Regions from separate parts of the Mesorhizobium sp. L2C066B000 genome, predicted to be linked through region 1. Evidence: riboswitches for the same ligand, from Rfam matches in the RefSeq annotation. Region 1 holds a riboswitch; each other region holds the start of a gene.
What was found. A riboswitch is a leader RNA that binds a small molecule or an ion and turns the genes downstream of it on or off. The one in region 1 is predicted to bind cobalamin.

Region 1 (4,813 bases):
AGATGATCTCTTCGGCACGCCGCGCGCAGTTGACGAAACCGACATCGGTCCATGGCGCGCAGTCGTTCAGCCAGCGCAGCATCGACATCATCGGTGTCACGCCGGAGCCAGCCGAAATGAACAGGTATTTGGCCGCCGGGTGGCTGTGCAACGAGAAGTCGCCCGCCGGTCCATAGGCCTTGACGTGCGAGCCGGGCACCAGTTGGTCGAACATCCAGCGTGTGCCGATGCTGCCCGGTTGCGCCTTCACTGTCACCGCGATCGAAAACGGCCGCGATGGTGACGACGACAGCGTATAGGTGCGCATCAGCGGCCCGTCCGGTGTCGGCAGTTCCAGCGTCAGGAACTGGCCCGGCTTGTAGCGGAACCAGGTCTGATTGTCGGAGCGGAAGGTGAAGGTCTTGACGTCGGGCGCCTCGTCGCTGACGCCGATCACTTCCAGCACCTGCAGCCTGTCGTTCCACGGTGCCATCTGGTCAAGATGGCGATAGAGCCCAAGATCCGTCATCGCATTCATCCTCCGGTCCTTCCTCGCCTGCTCCAGCTCACGCGACGCTGCGCAGCGCCGGCCGGCCGCCTTCGGCAAGGCGCGGGCCGATGAAGGCCGCGTACCATTCGACGAACTGGATCACGCCGCCCTCGTGCAGCTCCGAATAGGGGCCGGGCTCATAGGCCGGAGACAGGATGCCGAAGGCGTTTTCCTCGACGATGCGGCGGTCCTGGTCGTTGGTCTCGGTCCAGACATGGGTGAGCTCCTCAAGGTTGTAGTCGACCCCCTCGACCGCATCCTTGTGCACCAGCCACTTGGTCGTCACCGCGGTTTGCGTGGCGCTGATCGGCAGCACCCGGAAGGTGACCGCATGGTCGATCAGTATGTGGTTCCAAGTCGTCGGATAGTGGTAGTGCATCAAGGTGCCGATGCGGTCGGCGGCAACAGTGTCGGACAGGTTCTTCGTCACCGCGCGCTTTCCCGACATCGTGTAGCTGACGGCATCGCGCAGCAGCGGCGCGCGGGTGGCGCGGTGTTGCCCGGCCGGATCGATGCGGAACTTGCTCGGCAGGCCCGCCGCCTCGCATTTCGCCCAGTGCGCCAGCATCTCCGGATCGCTGTCGGCGCCCTGCACGCCGGTCACCGTCGGCGCTTCGGGGAATGTCTTGCACAGCTCCGGATGATTGCCGGCGCAGTGATAGCATTCGCGGTTGTTTTCCCAGACCAGCTTCCAGTTGCCCTTCTCGATGATGGTGCTCTCGAAGGCGACCTTGGCTTCATTCAGCCGGTGCGGCTTGAGGTAGGGCTCTATCATGGCGCGCATCGGGGCAAAGTCGGCAGGTTCTTTCGCCAGGCAGATGAAGATGTAGCCGCCGACGCTCTCGCAGGCGACGGGCTTCAGGCCGAACTGGCTCTTGTCGAAACCGTCGGCCATCTGGCGGGCAAACAGCAGCCGGCCGTCAAGCTCGTAGGTCCACTGGTGATAAGGGCAGACAAGCTTTGCCGCCATGCCCTTCTCAGTGTTGCAGACACGGCTGCCGCGATGGCGGCAGGAATTGTGAAAGGCGTTGATGTTGCCCTTCTGGTCGCGGACCAGCACCACCGGATAATCGCCGATCTGCACGGTGATATAGCTGCCGGGCTTCGGCAGTTCGCAATCATGGCCGATGAACAGCCAGTCGCGATACCAGATGAGCTCCATGTCGAGCTTGAAATAGTCCGGGTCGGTGTAGAAGGGCTGTTCCAGCGAAAAGCCTTGCTTGCGGCCGTTCAGGAGCCTCAGCATGTCGTTGCGCGTATCCATAGTTCTGTCCTCGTGGTTTAAGGACTGAACTTGGTGGTGATGGAGGAAGGATCGGACGCAGGCCGGCGCGGCTCCGGACATGCACTATCCACCTCTTGACCGCCCACCGCGATCAGTCGAGTCTAGGCATCTCGGGCTGGTTTCCGGGCTCTGGAGTTGTCCTTGCGGACCATCGCGACACCTTCCCAGGCTCTTGCCCAGTGGTCTCCCGTTGCGACTTCAACTCCACCACCGTTGCGGGGGCAGCGCCGGATTCTGACCGGCTTCCCAATTCTCCGCTGCGTCGTCACGAAGCGGCACCCGAGATGCGATCATCTAATCACGGCAGCGATCGCGACGTCGGCATGAAAGCGACATCATATCCATGCGGCGCGACACGCGCGGCATACGCCCCCCGCCGCCGGTCAAAGAGCTGAGACGTTTCTTGCGACGCCATCATCGCCGTTTCGAATCGCTGCGGGTCCAGTTCGATCCGGGGCAAAAAGGGCTCAACGGTATCGAAAAGTTACTATTAGCAATCTCTAATCGAACCGAACGGTTCGTTTCTGTTGACAATGCGTGCAGGACGGTGTGAACGACGGCCCGGAAACCGACATCGGAGCGAACCACTCGGTTCGACATAAGCGACTGAAAACAATGCGATAGATGACCATAGAGGAACTTCCTGGCACAATTTCAAGGTGCAGGACCGTGGTCCACATGGAACAACTTCGTGATTGGAAACCAGCCTATGGCTTTCCCACATCGGGGCTGTCCGAACGACGCGAATTCCTCCCAAGACACGCCGCTAGACGGACAGACAAACTGGAGTCCTAAAAATGAAAAAGATCATCTTCACTGCCGCAGCCGTTTTGGCGATCACCGGCAGCGCCTTCGCCGGTAGTGACAATTACGGTTCCAATGGTGCGAACCAGCCAGCCGTCTCGGTCGACAGCTCGTATACGGCTTCCATTCAGAAGCCGGCGCACGCTGACAAGCAGCCTGTCGTTCAGGGCGCCGACCGCGACCTCTACGGCAATCGCTGATCCCGACCAAAGAAGGGCGGCTATCCCGCCGTTCTTGGGATCTCAAAAAAATTCAGGAGTGTTTGAAATGAAAAAGATCATCCTTGCTGCCGCCGCCGTTTTGGCCATCTCCGGCAGCGCTTTCGCCGGCAGCGACAACTACGGTTCGAACGGCGCCAACCAGCCTGCGATTACGTCGACCGATAGTGGCCATACGGCTTCGGTTGAGAAGTCGGCTCCAGCCGAGCAGGCGCCTGCCCACGGTGCCGACCGTAACCTTTTCGGCCGTTAAAAGCCGGTTCCCAGCACGCGGCGGGCTTATCCGCTGCACCTGGCGACATCAGAAAAATTCAGGAGACTAAAATGAAGAAGATCGTTCTCGCCGCCGCAGCCGTTCTGGCTGTTTCGAGCGCTGCCTTTGCCGGCAGCGACAATTATGGCTCCAATGGCGCCAACCAGCCGGCCGCTGCCGTCGACACCACCCGCACTTCGTCGACCGGCACCAACTCGGCGGTCTACAAGCTGCTGAACTCGTCGAACGACCAACAGAAGTTCGTTCCTCAGAGCAGCGACAGGGATCGGTTCGGCAACAACTAACAGCCGAAGCTTAAAAAAGAGCGGCGGGCCTGGCCCGCCGCTCTTTTTCATGCCTGTTCGACGCAGCTATCTCAAGCCGCCTTCACTTCCACCGGCTTGAGCGAGAAGGAGTGCCCATCGGCGTCGAAGATGTGCAGGTCCCCGGCATCCGCGGTCAGTCGCAGCTTTGCCCCGCGCTTGACCTCGACATTGCCGGGCAGCTTGGTCACCAACGGCAGGTCGGCGCGGCCGATATCGACATAGACAAGCTGCACCTCGCCGAGTTGCTCGACATAGTCCACCACGCCCTCGAAAAGATATTCCGCGCCGGTGGCGGCCGACAGATCCTCCGGCCGCACGCCGAAGCTGACTGCCGCACCCTTTGCTGACGCCGGCGTTGCAATCGGCACCGTTGCCTTGCGGCCGCCGACATGGCTGACGATTGTCGGGTTGCCCGTCCTGTCGATTGTCGCCGGCAGGATGTTCATGGCCGGCGAGCCGATGAACTGGGCAACGAACAGATTGCCGGGCTTCTTGTAGAGGTCCATCGGCGTGCCGACCTGCTCGACATGGCCATCCTTCAGCACGACGATGCGGTCGGCCAGCGTCATCGCTTCGACCTGATCGTGGGTGACGTAGATCATGGTCGTGGCAGGCATCGATTCCTTGAGCTTGGCGATCTCGATGCGGGTGGCGACGCGCAGTGCGGCGTCGAGGTTCGACAGCGGCTCGTCGAACAGGAACACTTTCGGATTGCGCACGATGGCGCGGCCGATGGCGACACGCTGGCGCTGGCCGCCCGACATCGCCTTGGGCAGGCGGTCGAGATATTTGGTCAGCTGCAGGATTTCGGCGGCCTGCCGCACCCGCTTGTCGATCTCGGCCTTGCTTTCCTTGCCGATCTTCATCGAGAAGGCCATGTTGTCGTAGACGGTCATGTGCGGATAGAGCGCATAGGACTGGAACACCATGGCAATGCCGCGCTTGGAAGGCGGCACGTCGTTCACCACCTCGCCGGCGATCTTCAGCTCGCCGGAGGTGATCTCCTCAAGCCCGGCGATGGACCGCAGCAAGGTCGACTTGCCGCAACCCGACGGGCCGACGAAGACGATGAACTCGCCCGACTTTATGTCGAGGTCGATGCCGTGGAGAATGTGCAGATTGCCGTATGATTTCTTCACCTGTCTCAGCGTGACATCGGCCATAATTTCCTCCCAGTGATTTCCCTAGAGAACCTGGATTTCCTCAAAAAATCCAGTTTCGTCAAAAACTCAGTCGATGCGCCCGAACCAGGCGCCGTAGCCGCCGAGGCGGATGGAACCTGTGCCGGATTGTCCCGAAAAACCGTGCCCGGCCAATGGCAGCAGCGCCTGACCACCGAGATCGACCTCGGCCGGCTTGCTGGCCAGATTGAAGACGCAGACGATCTGCTCATTGCCC
Region 2 (4,813 bases), on a different contig from region 1:
GTTGTGGCGCGTGAGGGAAGAGCGCCCTCGCCCGGCCAAGGGATCCACCGTGATCCACCACAGTAATCGCTCCATCAGAAAGCTTCATGTCGATCCTGATCGCTTTCCTGTCGCTCGCCATCGAACGCATCCTGGGTTACCCGGACTGGCTGTTCCGTGCCGTCGGCCATCCCGTCACCTGGTTCGGCAGGCTGATAGCCTTTCTCGACCTCAGGCTCAACCGCGACACTGATTCCGACGCGCTGCGTCGCCGCCGCGGCGTGCAGGCGCTGCTGGTGATCGTGCTGGTACCGGCGGCAATCGCCTTCATCGTGCAAATCCTGCTCTGGCAGCTCTTTCCTGCCGGCATGATCATCACGGCAATCCTGGCCTCGTCGCTGCTGTCGCAAAAGAGCCTTACCGAACATGTCGAGGCGGTGGCCGATTCGCTGGATACCGGCGGGCTGGCGCTCGGCCGCATTGCGGTTGCGCGCATCGTCGGCCGCGATCCAGAGAAGCTCGACCATGCCGGCGTCAGCCGCGCCGCCATCGAAAGCCTGGCCGAGAATTTCTCCGACGGCATCGTTGCGCCCGCCTTCTGGACAGGTGTCTGCGGTCTGGCCGGCGGCGTCGCCTACAAGGCCGCCAACACCGCCGATTCGATGATCGGCCACCGCACCCCGCACCACGAGGCCTTCGGCCGCGCGGCGGCACTCTTCGACGACTGGATCAACCTGCCGGCGTCCCGGCTGACCGCGTTGCTGATCGTTGCCGCCGCCTTTCTCGTTGACGGCGCCGATCCCCGCAACGCCTGGCAAGCAGTGCGGCGCGACGCCAAAAAGCACCGCTCACCCAATGCCGGTTGGCCGGAAGCAGCAATGGCCGGCGCACTCGGCCTGGCGCTCGCCGGCCCGCGCAGCTATGGCGGCGTTGTCGTCAACGATGCCTTCATGGGCGAAGGCGGCCGCCGCGAGGCGGAAAGTCTGGACATCAGGCGGGCGCTGAAACTTTATCAGGTCGCCGACTATCTGCTGATTGGGCTGTTCGGGTTGCTGTCGGCGGTGCTTATCGCGGTAACGTTCTGAGAGCTTACCGTCGCCCTTCCTTTACCCTCCCTTGTGGGGAGGGTCGGCGCGAAGCGCCGGGGTGGGGGACTGCGACCTACGAGAACCCCCACCCCAATCCGCTTCGCGGATCGACCCTCCCCACAAGGGCGAGGGTACGAAACCCCTCAAAACTCGATCCCCTGCTGTGCCTTCACGCCGGCCGAAAAATGATGCTTGGTCACGCCCATCTCCGTCACCAGATCCGCCGCCTCGACCAGCGCCGGCTTGGCGTTGCGGCCGGTGACGACGACATGCAGGCCTTCGCGCCGCGCTTTCAGCGCCGCCACCACTCTGTCGAGATCGAGATAGTCGTAACGCAGCGCGATGTTCAGTTCGTCCAGCACCACGAGGCTGATCAAGGGATCGGCGATCAGCTCCAGTGCCTTGGCCCAGGCGGCTTCGGCCGCCTTAATGTCGCGCTTCAGATCCTGCGTCTCCCAAGTGAAACCCTCGCCCATCGTGTGCCAGACGACGCGGCCGCCAAACGCCGCGAAGGCATCCTTCTCGCCGGTGTGCCATTTGCCCTTGATGAACTGGACGATTCCGACGCGCTTGCCATAGCCGAGCATGCGCAGCGCCAGCCCGAAGGCAGCCGTGGTCTTGCCCTTGCCGGGTCCGGTGTTGACGATCAGCAGCCCCTTCTCGACCGTCTTTTCCGCGACCTCGGCGTCCTGCACCGCCTTGCGCTTGGCCATCTTGGCGCGATGGCGTTCTTCGTCTTTTGCGTCGATATCGGTCATCTCATTTCACCTTGAGCGGCAGCCCCGCCACCATCAGAAGCACCATATCAGCTACCACCGCGATCTGCTGGTTGAGCCGGCCGGCGGCATCGCGGAACCGGCGTGCCAGCGCATTGTCGGGCACAATGCCTTGTCCGACTTCGTTGGAGACCACGAACCACGGTCCGCGCGGCCGCGAAAGCACATCGGCCAGCCGCCGGCACTCCCCCTCCAGATCATGATCGGCCAGCATATGATTGGTTAGCCAAAGCGTCAGGCAGTCGACAAGCACCGGCTGGCTGTCCGGCAATGCCTCGAGCGCACCGGCAAGATCAAGCGGGGCGTCGATGGTCGCCCATCCCTCGCCGCGGCGCGAGCGGTGCTGCGCGATGCGCTCGCGCATTTCGCCGTCATAGGATTGCGCGGTGGCGATATAAGCCCATGGCGGCAGCAACGCCGTCGCCAAAGTTTCGGCATGCGCGCTCTTGCCGGAGCGCGCACCGCCGATGATGAAGGTCAAACTGCGATCAGGCAAAGCTGTCGCGCAGGCTGGTCGCGGTGCCGGCGAAGCGCGAGTGCACTATGCCGACAACTGCGCCGAGCACCAGCCAGAACACCAGATTGGTCAGCGTCACCGCCACCACGAACTGATGATGCAGGCCCTCCGGGATCGGCGTTACGAAACTGTCAGGCTGCGGCGCGCCGACAATATGCGGGGCGACGATCAGGAGGACGGCGAGCACGGTCAGGGGCGCCGACGTGCGGAAGGTAATAAGGGCAAGGCCGATCGCGGTTGCCATCACCGTTGCCCACCACCAGATCTGGCGCTGTATGAGATCGGCCGCCGGCATTGCCGGCAGTTCCGGCGGCAGGCCGAGTCCCGGCGCCAGCGTGAACACGGCAAAGCCCGCCAGACCCCAGAACACGCCCTGGCGCCAGCTGCCGATGCCGCCGGCGAACTCGGAAACCGCCACCAGGACCAGCGCGAAGCCGATGCCGGTGACGATATTGGCGACGACACTGAAGGCGAAACGCTCGAAGCCGTCGGCCGGCGCCCAGCCTTCGTCCTCCGCCGGCGCGGCTGCTTCAGCCGGTGCTGCGCTGCTCACCGCATTTTCCGCCGGCGCGGCGGTGCTCATGGCATTGGGGTCCGCAGCGTTGGCGGCGGGCGCCGCGGCATGCTGATGCTCATGGCCGCCACCAGCCTTTTCGTAGACCTCCGCCTTGAGGATCAGCGGCACGGTGGCGTAGGCCTGCATGCAGGCGAGAGCGACACCGGCCACGAGCCCTGCGATCGCCGCGATGAACACGACGTTGCGAAACAGGTTCATGATGTCAGATCCTCGTCAGTGGCAGGGAAACGCCATCGAATGGCGATAGTCGTGCGCCGCATTGTGGACCGCATCGATGTGCGAGAAACCGACAACGCCGACGACGAAAATGCCCAGAAACGCGCTAAGCACGAGCTGCATGAAGCGCGACTGCGAGGAGACGGAAGCGCCGAGGGAGACGGAAGCGGTATTCATATCTTGTCCTTTCGCCCTCCACCCGAGGGCATCGAAGTCAGTTCCCTGTCGCCGGCAGGTCTCCTGGCTCGCGGATCAGCGCCCTTCCCCACCTTCCCGAAGAAAAAATCCCCAGTGGCTTGGAGAGGACTACCGCACACAGTTGCGGGGGCAGCCACGGCATTGGGCAACAAGTCAGCCCTCACCGCATTCCCTCTTGGTCCCTAACGGAACCGACGACATGCATGACTATAGGCTGAAACGGTCGCATCCGGCAAACCAAATTCCGCCGGCCAACAGCGCGAATGCGCCATGCGGCGTTACGGGTTCAACGCGGTGATCCGCTCGGCAACCAGCCGCTGCAGCCGCCACAGATGGCGATCGTGAATGCCGCGCTCTTCAAGGTTTTTCACCGTGTTGTAGAGATAGTCGGCGCCCGACCCGCAGGACGTTGCCAGCCTTTCGACGACCTTGCCCTCGTCGAGCGGTCCGGAATAGGTCAGGCCGTTGCGGTTGATGACGAAGGCCAATGCCCTGAGCGGTCCGGCCTCGCTTGCAAGCTTGAGCATGCGCGGCCGGTAGCTTGTCGGCTTCAGCGTGACTTCGCGCCGGAAAAGCCGGCCCAACTGCTCGCGCCGGTTATTGCCGGTCAGCCGAAAGGCGACGCCCTTGCATTGTCCGCCACGGTCCAGCGCCATCATCAGGCCGGGGCTGTCCTTGGTGCCGCGCCAGCGCGTCATGTTCATGCAAAAGGACCGATGCCAGCCGCGCGCCAGCGCAACGCGGTCCTCGACATAATCTATTTCCGGTTTCCAGATCAGCGATCCATAGCCGAACAGCCATAGCGGTTCGCTGTCCGGGAGTTCGACCTGCAATTCATCCAGCAGCGCGTCATAGTCGGCTTCATCGAGATGCATCGCGTCCGGATCCGGCCCGGGGTCCCTGATCTCGCGCCAGCAGCGCGCGACCAGCTCCGGCGTAAGCGACATCTGTCGTGCGGCCACTTCCGAATCCCCCCAATTTCCGAATGTCCCGTGTCCACGACATGATTATGCGCCGCGCCTGCAACCGGCAATGCGGCACTCTGATTGACAAACGATTTGCCGGGGTGTCGGCTGACGCTTCATAGGAAGCCAGCCATGCATCCCAGCCCGAGCGAGCGCGACCCCTATAACGGCCTGAGCCGGGCCGAACCGACGCTACCGTCGTCGGCCTATTGGGATAGCGAGGCTTACCAGCGCGATCTCGACGCCATCTGGCACAAAAGCTGGCTGCTCGTCTGCCGCGAGGCCGACCTCGCCCAGCCGCTGGCGTTCCGGACATTCCGCGTCGGCACGCAGGAAATCGTCATTCTGCGGGACGAGACCGGCGAGTTGCGCGCCTTCCACAACACTTGCCGGCATCGCGGCTCGCAGCTTTGCCAGGAAAGCGAGGGCCGGCTGAAAGCGCGGCTCATCACTTGCCCCTACCACGCCTGGTCCTACTCGCTGCGCGGCGATCTCGT
Region 3 (4,813 bases), on a different contig from region 1:
ATTGCCGGATTGCCGCCGTGACCCGCTCGGAAAAGGGCTCTGTCATCGTGCGCGGCGACGAGACCGTGGTCATCAAGGCGACCGCCATCAAGGAACTGGTCGACACGACGGGCGCCGGCGATCTCTACGCCGCCGGTTTCCTGCATGGCTACACACAAGGCCGCGACCTCCAGACCTGCGGCGATCTTGGCTCACTGGCGGCCGGACTGGTTATCCAGCAGATCGGACCAAGGCCCCGGCGGAATTTGCGCCGCGAGGCCGAACAGGCGGGATTGCATGCGCGGGCAACTAACCAGCCGCCCTACTGACGCGATCATCGCAGTGGCGGAACTGTGTCAAAGCTCGCTGATAGCGACAGCCATTCGCTTCGGAGAACTGACGATGCTGCTGCCGTGAAGCTTGCTGGAAGGCGGTGCAAGGCGGGCTTGCCTTGACGGCATTCACCGTCATCGAGATCGCCACCGGCATTTTCCAGAAGCTCAGCTTGGGGAAGGCCAGTAAGGTCCTGAGGTAACGGAGAACTCGCGGCATCCGTCGGAGCACTTGACTTGCGATCACGTCCACGATGCCGAATGCGGGCAGACTGGTTCACCATTGGTCTGGGACCAGCGGAATTGGCAGCTGGGCTTCATCCTCGTCAATCTCATTACAGGACGGGACGGGCCAACTTCGGCTTGTTGTTCTGCCAGCATGGCACGGACGAGTGGACGCCAATAATCTATGAGAACAGGTCGTTCACCCAAGCTGCGTCGCAGCCCGACAGGAATCCGCCAGTTGGACAATGGTGGCAGCGGAGCAGCGCCGCCAATGGGAGACTGAATATTTCACAATGTTAGACAAGCGTAAAAGCGCGATCACATAACGACATAGACATTTCGTTATGCGTCATTGACAAAAGAGCGGACTGCTGTGATTGTCTGCGTGTCGTGGTTCTCGCGTGCGGCGCTGCCGCAACGGAGCTAAGAGGGAAGCCGGTGCGATGCCGGCGCTGCCCCCGCAACTGTTAGCGGCGAGCCAAACCAACTCATGTCACTGAGGCGAATACCCTCGGGAAGACCGGTAGAGGCTACGACCCCGCGAGCCAGGAGACCTGCCACGGCGAATTACGTCCACGGGCGGGGTGTCTCGGTGGCCGCTGCAACCCGGCGTTGATGCCGGCCTGCCAGCGCCTTCCTTGTCACCGACGCCCCAATCATCGGAGTATGACATGACTGTCTCTCAGCAAATTCCTGTAGCAACGCTCGGCGTGCCGCGCTTCGGTCGTCGCCGAGAACTGAAATTCGCGCTTGAAAGCTACTGGTCCGGAACATCGTCCGCTGGCGACCTTCTCACGACGTCGAAGGCGCTCCGTGCCGCTAGCTGGGAAGAGCAGCGCGATCGCGGCGTGTCGAAAATACCGTCAAACGACTTCTCGCTTTACGACCATGTGCTCGACACCGCAGCCATGGTCGGCGCCATTCCCTCCCGTTACGGCTGGAATAGCGGCGAGGTCCCACTTGACATCTACTTCGCAATGGCGCGCGGCAACCAGGGTCAGACGGAGGATTGTGCACACGCTGGTCACCAGGAGGCGGCTCATGGGCCCGGTGTAACCGCGATGGAAATGACCAAGTGGTTTGACACAAACTACCACTACATTGTGCCGGAACTGGGTGATGATCAGACGTTCGCCCTCTCGTCGACGAGACCCGTCGATTACTTCCTCGAGGCCAAAGCTCTCGGCATTCACACACGCCCAGTCATCCTTGGACCCATCACCTTCCTCAAGCTGGCGAAATCGCGTGCCGAAGGGTTCGGTCCCATCGCGCTCCTACCGCGGCTGCTGCCCGTTTACGAGCAAGTCCTGCAGAGGCTGAAGCTGTCGGGAGCCGACTGGGTGCAGATCGATGAGCCAGCGCTTGTCCTCGATCTGAACCCGAACGAACGAGCTGCGTTCGAATTCGCCTATGGCCAGCTGTCGAAAGCCGCGCCCGAGCTGAAGATCATGCTGGCTACGTATTTCGGGTCGCTGGGAGACAATCTCGAAACCGCGGTTTCTCTGCCCCTGGCCGGCCTGCATATTGATCTCGTGCGCGCTCCCGAGCAGCTGGAAACGGTGGGTCGGCTCGCTCCGAAGGATCTGGTGCTCTCGCTCGGCTTGATCGATGGCCGCAACGTCTGGCGTGCGAACCTGCCCGCCATTCTCGACCGCATCAAACCGATCGTCGCCGGCTGGCCCTTGGACCGCGTCGAAATCGCGCCTTCTTGCTCGATGCTGCATGTGCCGATTGACCTGCGCATGGAGACGGAACTCGAGGCCGACATCAGGTCGTGGCTCGCCTTCGCGGCCCAGAAGACCGACGAGCTGGTCTTGCTGGCCCGGGCCCTTTCCAAAGGCAGGGATGCGGTGGCAGCCGCGTTGAAAGCTTCTGCCGAGGCTGCCGCCACTCGCTTGACGTCCACGAAGATCCATGACCCGCTTGTTGAGGGGCGGATCGCCAGCATTGATCATAGCATGAAACGACGAGAGAGCGCTTTTGGCGAGCGCTCCAGAGTCCAGGCCGGCACGCTCGGGCTGCCGCCGTTCCCGACGACGACAATCGGGTCCTTCCCGCAGACGCCGCAGGTACGCCGCGCGCGGTCCGCTCATGCGAAGGGCCAGCTCAGTTATGTCGACTACGAGATTTTCCTGAAGAAGGAGATCGAGTCAGCAATTCGTTGGCAGGAAGAGATCGGGCTGGACGTGCTGGTGCACGGTGAGTTCGAACGAAACGATATGGTACAGCATTTCGGCGAGCAGCTGTCCGGCTTCGCCTTCACTCAGCATGCCTGGGTGCAAAGCTATGGGTCGCGCTACGTGCGTCCCCCCATCATCTTCGGGGACGTATCGAGGCGCAATCCGATGACGGTGCGCTGGTGGCAATTCGCCCAGTCGCTTACGGAAAAGCCTGTGAAGGGAATGCTCACAGGCCCAGTGACCATTCTCAACTGGTCCTTTGTTCGAGACGACGTACCCCGCTCCGAAGCCTGCCGCCAGATCGCGCTCGCCATCCGCGACGAAGTGACGGATCTCGAAAGGTCCGGCGCAAGGATGATCCAGATCGATGAGGCCGCGTTTCGCGAAGGATTGCCACTGCGCCAATCTGACTGGAAAGCCTATCTCGACTGGGCTGTCGAATGCTTCCGGATCGCTTCAACGGGTGTAAAGGACGCGACTCGAATCCATACCCACATGTGCTATTCGGAGTTCAACGAGATCATCGACGCGATCGCTGGAATGGATGCGGATGTCATTTCGATTGAGACGTCGCGCTCCAAGATGGAACTGCTGGACGCCTTCACGAGCTCCAAATATCCGAACGAGATCGGTCCCGGCGTCTATGACATTCACTCACCACGTGTGCCGGAGGTCTGCGAGATTTCGGACCTAATCATGCTTGCCCGCGAGCGACTGTCCGACGGCCAACTGTGGGTAAACCCTGACTGTGGCCTCAAAACACGCAAGTGGGAGGAGGTCCGCCCTGCCCTCATTAACATGGTCGCTGCAGCGCGCGCGCTCCGGGAGAAAGTGGCCTGAGGCTTCTCCTTCCTCACCGTGTGGTGAGCTACCGGCTGGCTCCTGTCGGCCGTGAACATGCCAAACCGGCACACTCTTGGAAATGAGCCACTCGGCGCAAATGTGCAATTTCCCTACGGCACGTGTCTTAATCCCGCAGAAATATAAATGTGGCACTACGCTATAATATTGGTTCCTTGGGGACATACAGGCCCCGCGCCTCGAACAAATCGGTCACGCGTCGTTTCTCAAAGTAGACTGCTTGGCGCGTTCGCTCAGGACAATATATGGTGCTGCGTCTGTCCGCCCCCAGTTGATCGCGCAGACTACGGGCGAGGTGGCAGGGTTCGGGTATCGCTAGCGTCCCGCCAATTCGGAGATGGACGTCGCAATTCGTGTAGCCAAGTAAAAATCGCCAATCATTTTCGATTACGAGTCCGCGGCCAGTTGGCCCTTATTTTCCTGAGATCTGCGTTAAAGGCCGGGGCGTTGTCGCCGTTTCTGAGGGTAAGATGGGATAGGCGACGTCAGGTGCCTCTCCGGTCAGCGAGTTGAGGAAGGCAACAAGCAGGTCAACTTCTTCGTCCGCCAGTACTACGCCGAGCTGGGTGGTCCCCATAATGGCGACGGCCTGTTTCAGATCCCAAACCTTGCCCGAATGAAAGTATGGCGCGGTGAGTGCAACGTTGCGCAGCGGCGCCACGCGGAAGACATAGGAATCGTCGGCTGCATTGGTGACCTCAAATCGGCCCTTGTCTTTGTCCGGCAGGACTTCGGCGCTGGGCCGTTCCACGAGGCCGAATGGGTAATAGGCTTGCCCACCAACGTTGATGCCGGCATGGCAGGACGAGCAGCCTTTGTCCATGAAAAGCACCAGGCCCTGTTTCTGTTCGGAAGTCATGGCAACCTCATCACCATTCAGGAAGCTGTCGAACGGGGCAGGTGTGACCAGTGTCGCCTCGAAGGCTTCGATCGCCTTGGCGAAGTTGTCGAAGGTGACCCGATCGGCTTCAGCCGGAAAAGCTGCATCGAACCACTCGACATATTGCGGCATGGACTTGAGAGTGGCGATGAGTTGGCCCGGTGTATTGGCCATTTCGATCCCGGCTTGGACCGGTCCCTTCGCCTGAGCCTTCAGGTCTTCGGCACGACCATCCCAGAACTGGGCGATATTGAAGACAGCGTTCAGTACAGTCGGCGCGTTGCGCTGTCCCTTCTGCCAACCATGGCCAATCGAGGTTTCGTGATTGTCGTCGCCGCCGGTGGCCAGGTTGTGGC

Region 2: it holds a riboswitch for cobalamin, as region 1 does, so the genes downstream of both, X733_RS159285 (CbtB domain-containing protein) here and X733_RS144070 (aromatic ring-hydroxylating dioxygenase subunit alpha) in region 1, are expected to answer to the same signal.
Region 3: it holds a riboswitch for cobalamin, as region 1 does, so the genes downstream of both, metE (5-methyltetrahydropteroyltriglutamate--homocysteine S-methyltransferase) here and X733_RS144070 (aromatic ring-hydroxylating dioxygenase subunit alpha) in region 1, are expected to answer to the same signal.

What each region holds. Positions count from the first base shown of each region.
Region 1 covers NZ_AYWZ01000012.1:9,279-14,091, reverse strand. Annotated here, with positions in the region: gene X733_RS144065 (hybrid-cluster NAD(P)-dependent oxidoreductase) at 1-508, opposite strand, end outside; gene X733_RS144070 (aromatic ring-hydroxylating dioxygenase subunit alpha) at 546-1,793, opposite strand; cobalamin riboswitch at 1,910-2,112, opposite strand; gene X733_RS144075 (DUF680 domain-containing protein) at 2,612-2,818, shown strand; gene X733_RS144080 (DUF680 domain-containing protein) at 2,886-3,089, shown strand; gene X733_RS144085 (DUF680 domain-containing protein) at 3,161-3,394, shown strand; gene ugpC (sn-glycerol-3-phosphate ABC transporter ATP-binding protein UgpC) at 3,466-4,578, opposite strand; gene X733_RS144095 (alpha-glucosidase family protein) at 4,645-4,813, opposite strand, start outside.
Region 2 covers NZ_AYWZ01000001.1:1,434,870-1,439,682, reverse strand. Annotated here, with positions in the region: gene cobD (threonine-phosphate decarboxylase CobD) at 1-88, opposite strand, end outside; gene cbiB (adenosylcobinamide-phosphate synthase CbiB) at 87-1,064, shown strand; gene cobO (cob(I)yrinic acid a,c-diamide adenosyltransferase) at 1,211-1,825, opposite strand; gene cobU (bifunctional adenosylcobinamide kinase/adenosylcobinamide-phosphate guanylyltransferase) at 1,827-2,339, opposite strand; gene X733_RS159280 (CbtA family protein) at 2,332-3,135, opposite strand; gene X733_RS159285 (CbtB domain-containing protein) at 3,151-3,330, opposite strand; cobalamin riboswitch at 3,366-3,562, opposite strand; gene X733_RS159290 (gamma-glutamylcyclotransferase) at 3,630-4,313, opposite strand; gene X733_RS159295 (aromatic ring-hydroxylating dioxygenase subunit alpha) at 4,449-4,813, shown strand, end outside.
Region 3 covers NZ_AYWZ01000022.1:58,356-63,168, reverse strand. Annotated here, with positions in the region: gene X733_RS138460 (adenosine kinase) at 1-308, shown strand, start outside; cobalamin riboswitch at 911-1,113, shown strand; gene metE (5-methyltetrahydropteroyltriglutamate--homocysteine S-methyltransferase) at 1,208-3,556, shown strand; gene X733_RS138470 (cytochrome-c peroxidase) at 3,990-4,813, opposite strand, start outside.